DNA from 2 places in the Paenibacillus sp. FSL F4-0243 genome. Region 1 is predicted to be linked to the other one. Evidence: riboswitches for the same ligand, from Rfam matches in the RefSeq annotation. Region 1 holds a riboswitch; the other holds the start of a gene.
What was found. A riboswitch is a leader RNA that binds a small molecule or an ion and turns the genes downstream of it on or off. The one in region 1 is predicted to bind glycine.

Region 1 (3,186 bases):
TTTTCGTTATATTGTATGCGATGAGCAGCCTGGATACTGACAAATATAACATCGTGACAGGCTCGTTATCCGAGACCTTCAAATCTGGCAGCACTGTCCTTGAGGGTGGGAACGGCATATTAGATGCTGGGAAGACCCCTGAGAGCAAACCGGGAAGTACAGTTAATAACTCAAATCCAGCAGCGGAACCAAGTCCTAACACAGACGATAAGGCCGTTAATGAAGCACCTTCGGCACGTGAACTTGCTTTTCGAGAACAAGAGGCTAAACTTGCTGAATTAATGGGTGTGATTACGAACTATGTAGAGGAAAATAATCTCGGAGAACAAATTTTTGTTGCCGACAAACCGCAGGGGATAGAAATCACACTCAGTGACCGTTTTCTCTTCGATATAGGTAAGGCAGACCTGAAATCACCAGCCTTTCCTGCTCTTCAGCAGTTATCTGGCTTATTCAGCGATATCGGCGCAAAGATCAGCATTGAAGGACATACCGACAATACTCCAGTATCTTCGGCTTCTCACTATAACGACAACTGGGAGCTATCTGGTGCTCGTGCGCTGTCAGTGCTTCGCTTTTTCTTAGATCATGAAGGGTTGAACCCCGACAATTTTCAATATGCAGGGTATGCTGATACCCAGCCCACCGCGGAGAACACATCAGCTGCAGGTAAGCAAAAGAACCGCCGTGTAGAGATCATTGTGCTGCGGCAGCTTCAAGAGGGTGCATAAAAAATGTTTTACTCAGAGCTAGTTACAATAGCTAGGCCTGTGCGGGAGCGAATCTGCTTATCAACATACCAAAATGGGCTCGCCACTATTTATTACGGAAATACTCCCTGATTATCTGCCTATTCCCTTGTCCAGGCGTAGAATTAGGGAATTCCTCCCTGATTAATACCCTATTTAGTCAGAAATAGCGCTTTTCACTGAAATTTTAGGGAGGAATTCCCTAAAACCCTTAGTGTCACGCTATATTCGTCTAAAATAAGGGAGGTTTTCCCTAATTCCACAATCAGTAGATTCGATTTTAAATAAAATCCCATAATTCCAAACAGTCCCAGGATTTAACTCGAAAATCACCACCACTATCTATATAAAAACACCAAACAGCAAGTCCCCAAAAACGGAAACTTGCTGCTATAAATATCACATTCGGTGAAATTAATATTCAGAAAAAAATTAGAATTACTCCCCTACCAATGCACGATATCCAGCTGCATCTAGCAGTCCTTTTACAGCATCAGCATACTCTCCGTCCACTTCAATTTCAAAAATCCAACCTTCACCATACGGCTTATCATTAATTAGCTCTGGACTAGCTTCTAAACCATCATTAATCTTGGTAACCTTCCCAGAGACGGGTGAATAGAGTTCCGATACGGTCTTAACGGATTCGATACTACCTACGCTGTCGCCAGCTGAAATGGCCGAACCCACTTCTGGAAATTCCACAAATACGATATCGCCTAACAAATGCTGAGCATGATCCGTAATCCCAACACGTACTACGCGTCCTTCCACTTGCTGTGCCCACTCATGCTCTTCGCTGTAAAGAAGGTTATCTAAAACTTCACTCATTTCAAGCCGCCTCATTTCCAAATTGGAATTCTAAATTTAGTTATAGCCTAAGTGATCCCGGAGCATAATGTCAATATTACTAAAAGTAAAATAAATTTGTCGTTTTTTTGACTTTTTCTTGTTGACAGCGCCCTCCTATACCCGTTTAATGGAGACATAAGAAACAAATACAGTTGCGGATGATGGCATAGGGAGAGACTGTCTCACTTGAAGACGGCGCCGAAGGAGTAAGCCCTAACAGGGGTGAATCTCTCAGGCAAAAGGACCTTTGTCGGACGTACCTCTGGAGAGCATCAGACGCGAGGCTGAGTGCGTCAGGTCACCAACGGGGAAACTTGCATGTTAGTTACGCAGGGTAACTCTCAGGTACAAAGGACAGAGCAGAAAGCGATTAGTGCATTTATGCATGATTGCTTCTGCCTGTCCTTTTTTTCGTATGTAATCAGACTAGGGGAGTGACGACATGGATGCTTTGAAAAGAACGCCTTTTTATGATCTCTATTCCGCATATGCGGAGTCCAGGTGCATTGATTTTGGCGGCTGGGAGCTGCCAGTACAGTTTACAGGTATCGTGAAGGAGCATGAGGCTGTTCGCCAGCAGGCTGGACTGTTCGATGTATCGCATATGGGTGAATTTATGGTGATCGGAAGCGGCGCTGAAGCCTTCTTACAAAAAATGACGACCAACGATGTCAGCCGCCTTACCGATGGTGCGGCACAATATACGCTGCTCTGTTATCCAAACGGCGGGGTGGTCGACGATTTACTCGTGTATCGACTAAGTGAAGGCCGTTATATGCTTGTCGTAAATGCCTCCAACATCGATAAGGACTTCCAGTGGCTGCAAGAACATCTGACCTCTGAATTCGGTGAAGTCACACTCACTAATGTCTCTGACGAGACGCTTTTGCTCGCCTTGCAAGGTCCGCTGGCAGAGACCATACTCGCAGAAGTTACTGATGCACCGATCTCAACGCTCAAGCCTTTCCACTTCATCGAACGCGCAACCGTCTGCGGTGTAGAAGTACTGATCTCCCGTACGGGTTATACCGGTGAAGATGGCTTCGAAATTTACGCTCCGCTGGATGGGGCAGCAACGTTATGGAACGGCCTTCTCGCAGCTGGCTCTCCTCACGGATTAACACCTGCTGGACTGGGCGCACGGGATACGCTTCGTTTCGAGGCAAAATTGCCATTGTACGGTCAGGAGCTGTCGGCTGACATCACGCCTCTTGAAGCTGGAGTACAGTTCTTCGTGAAGCTGGACAAAGCGGACTTCATCGGACGCGATGCGTTGATACAGCAAAAAGAAGCCGGTCTTCCCCGCCGTCTTGTCGGTCTAGAAATGATTGATCGAGGCATTCCACGCTCCCATTACCCAGTCTATGCGGACGGCATCAAAATCGGAGAGGTCACAACCGGAACCCAATCTCCAACGCTGAAACGCAACCTGGGATTAGCTTTGCTTGATACAGCTTACAGTGAAATAGGCACAGAGGTTTTCGTAGAGATACGTGGCAAGCAGCTTAAAGCTGTCGTGATTAAGGCCCCTTTTTACAAGTATAAACGCCTTTAGCATCCATATTAGGACGGTGAACTTTTAAGC
Region 2 (3,186 bases), 500 kb from region 1:
AAGTGAAATATTTGACTATGTATCTGCAACAGGATATTCCGCAAGTAAGGTAGAATCTACACCTCTTTTCCCGAATGAATGAAAATCAATGTTCCAATCAAGCTTTTGCTCTATAGATGTTAAGGTGAACCATATGACAAATTTTAGCCATAAAAAAACCCGAAAAGCAACACTTTTCGAGTGTGTTTTCTTTCGGATCATTTCGTCATATCAAGGACGATTCGACCATTGATTTTGCCTTCTAACATAAGATCGTAGATCTCATTAATATCTTCTAGTTTACGTGTCTCAATAATGGTTTTTATTTTTCCTTCTGCAGCGAATTGTAATGTTTCTTGTAAATCTTTGCGAGTGCCGACAATCGAACCGACTACCTTTGTACCGTTTAATACCGTATCAAAGATCGGGACATCCATGGATTCAGGAGGCAGTCCAACCATGACGCAGGTACCGCCGCGACGAATGGCCCGGTAGGCTTGGTCGAATGCTTTTTTCGCAACCGCCGTACAAACGACACCATGCACTCCACCGATTTCTTTTTGAATCCACTCTGCGGCATCTTCTTTTAATGCGTTTACGGTTTTGTCTGCACCAAGTTGTTTGGCAAGCTCCATCTTTTCATCCGACGTGTCGATGGCCACTACGTTCATTCCCATCACTTTTGCATATTGTACGCCAAGATGACCCAATCCTCCGACGCCGAAAATGGCTACCCACTCACCTGGCTTTACACCCGATACTTTCAAAGCTTTATAGGTCGTAACGCCAGCACAAAATAAAGGTGCAGCTTCGATGAAGCTTAAATTATCAGGAACCTTCACTACATAATCGGCAGCTGCCACACAATATTCTGCATATCCACCATCTACGGAATATCCGGAATTTTGCTGATCCAGACAAAGAGTCTCTCTTCCTGTAAGACAATACTCACAATGACCGCAGGCTGAGTACAACCACGGAATTCCTACTCGGTCTCCTATCTTTAAGTGTGTAACTCCTTCACCTATTTCTTCAATAATCCCAACGCCTTCATGTCCGGGAATAAGAGGGAGTTTCGGTTTGACGGGCCAATCGCCATGAGCAGCATGCAAATCAGTATGACACACTCCGCACGCCTGAATATGGACAAGGATTTCTTTGTGTCCGGGTTTTGGTTTAGGTACGTCTTGTAGTTCTAACTTTTCTTTGAATTTCTTTACTACAGCGGCTTTCATCAGCATACTCCTTTAGTTTTTTGCTTTTCAAAAAGTAGTATGTTCATGAGGCTAACTTTAAATTCTTGAGACTTTTATCACTGATTAACACTCACATCACAAGTAATATGTTAGAATATCAGAACAGCTTTACTGCGTTACCGCTTTATCAACTTCATAATTCACGAGCTATGATGGCTAAGGATTACACTTTAGCTGGAGCAGCTTCTGGAGAGACTGCGGAGATTCCGCGGCGCCGAAGGGTTCACAATCTCAGGCAAAAGGACAGAAGAGTACTGAATATGTATTTGTCATGCTGATCGCTATCAGCAGGGCGAATATTATTTGATATTCTTACGATCTGGGAGATTGGATGACATCCAATCTCTCTTTTTTTTATTCCAATTTATTGTACTCACAAGGGGGAACTAGGTATGGCACAACCAGAATTAAAGAGAGAGCTGGCTAATCGGCATGTTCAGCTTATTGCTATTGGCGGCACCATTGGTACAGGATTATTCTTGGGATCAGGCAAGGCGATAGAGAAGGCAGGCCCATCCATTATGATCACGTATTTAATCGTGGGTATTGCTGTGTTTTTTGTGATGAGAGCACTGGGAGAACTCCTATTATCTAAAGCGGGCTATCAATCGTTTACGGATATTGCTGAAGACTACCTTGGATCACGGGTCGCATTCATTACTGGTTGGACCTATTGGTTTTGCTGGATCATGACGGCTATGGCTGATGTCATTGCTGTTGGCGTATATGTACAGTACTGGTTTGATATCCCGCAGTGGGTTCCTGCCATCGCCTGTCTAGTCGTGTTATTAGGACTTAATCTATTAACTGTAAAGAGCTTCGGGGAACTCGAATTTTGGTTTGCTTTAATTAAGGTAATTACGATTCTCGCCTTAATTGGTCTTGGGGTCATTTTGCTGATCATTGGGTTTAAGACGGATGCAGGATCGGTGACGGTACGAAACCTATGGGAGCATGGGGGATTTTTTCCGAACGGCATATCAGGCTTCTTATTTTCTTTTCAAATGGTTGTATTTGCTTACGTGGGTGTGGAATTGGTCGGGGTGTCGGCAGCGGAAACAGCGGATCCGGAAAAAAATATCCCGTCGGCAATCAACAAAATTCCTTTACGGATTCTATTTTTCTATGTCGGTGCGCTTTTTGTCCTGCTATGCATTAACCCTTGGACTGAGCTCAGCCCGGCAGAGAGTCCTTTTGTAAAAACCTTTACTTTAGTAGGGATTCCAATTGCCGCAGGGATTATTAATTTTGTCGTATTAACTTCAGCCGCGTCCGCTTGTAATAGTGGGATGTTCTCGACCAGCCGAATTCTCTATAATTTGAGTAGAAATAACCAAGCGTCACCTCGTTTGGGCAAACTAAATAAAAACCATGTACCAGGTAACTCGTTATTCATTTCTACAATTGTTATATCTGTGGGTGCACTTTTGAGTAAACTTATTCCGGAGCAGGCTTTTGGAATCGTGACAACGATTAGCGCCATTTGTTTTATATGGGTGTGGGGCATTGTTCTTATCTGCCATATTAAGTATAAGAAAACCCGGCCAGACTTACAGGCGAAATCCAAATTCAAAGCACCGTTCACACCGGCTATTAATTATATTGTCTTAGCCTTGTTCGCTGGGATCCTGATCATCATGCTGTTCGCTGGAGAAACACGCCCGGCTTTATTGTGTACTCCGTTATGGTTTATTTTATTATTCATCTTGTATTCGATTAGAAGCAAAAAAGGGAAAAGTAATCAAGCTTGAGTGAGGTCAACATCAACTATCGTATGCCTAGTGTTAACTGCAACTTGGGGTTGCGGGGCTGCAACTAAAGCGTTCTTTACTTCTGCATACGATTAATCCAATATAGGCTTATGAATTGCAGAAAGGTAGTTGCTGCTATGATCTTTGGGGAGAAGTTAAAAGCGGAAAGAAATAAAAAAAGTTGGTCACAAGAAGAACTG

Region 2: it holds a riboswitch for glycine, as region 1 does, so the genes downstream of both, NSS87_RS30550 (amino acid permease) here and gcvT (glycine cleavage system aminomethyltransferase GcvT) in region 1, are expected to answer to the same signal.

Annotation. Positions count from the first base shown of each region.
Region 1 is NZ_CP150151.1:6,407,299-6,410,484, forward strand. It holds gene NSS87_RS28475 (flagellar motor protein MotB) at 1-731, shown strand, start outside; gene gcvH (glycine cleavage system protein GcvH) at 1,188-1,580, opposite strand; glycine riboswitch at 1,760-1,858, shown strand; gene gcvT (glycine cleavage system aminomethyltransferase GcvT) at 2,044-3,156, shown strand.
Region 2 is NZ_CP150151.1:6,903,910-6,907,095, reverse strand. It holds gene adhP (alcohol dehydrogenase AdhP) at 198-1,214, opposite strand; glycine riboswitch at 1,412-1,492, shown strand; gene NSS87_RS30550 (amino acid permease) at 1,628-2,986, shown strand; gene NSS87_RS30545 (helix-turn-helix transcriptional regulator) at 3,124-3,186, shown strand, end outside.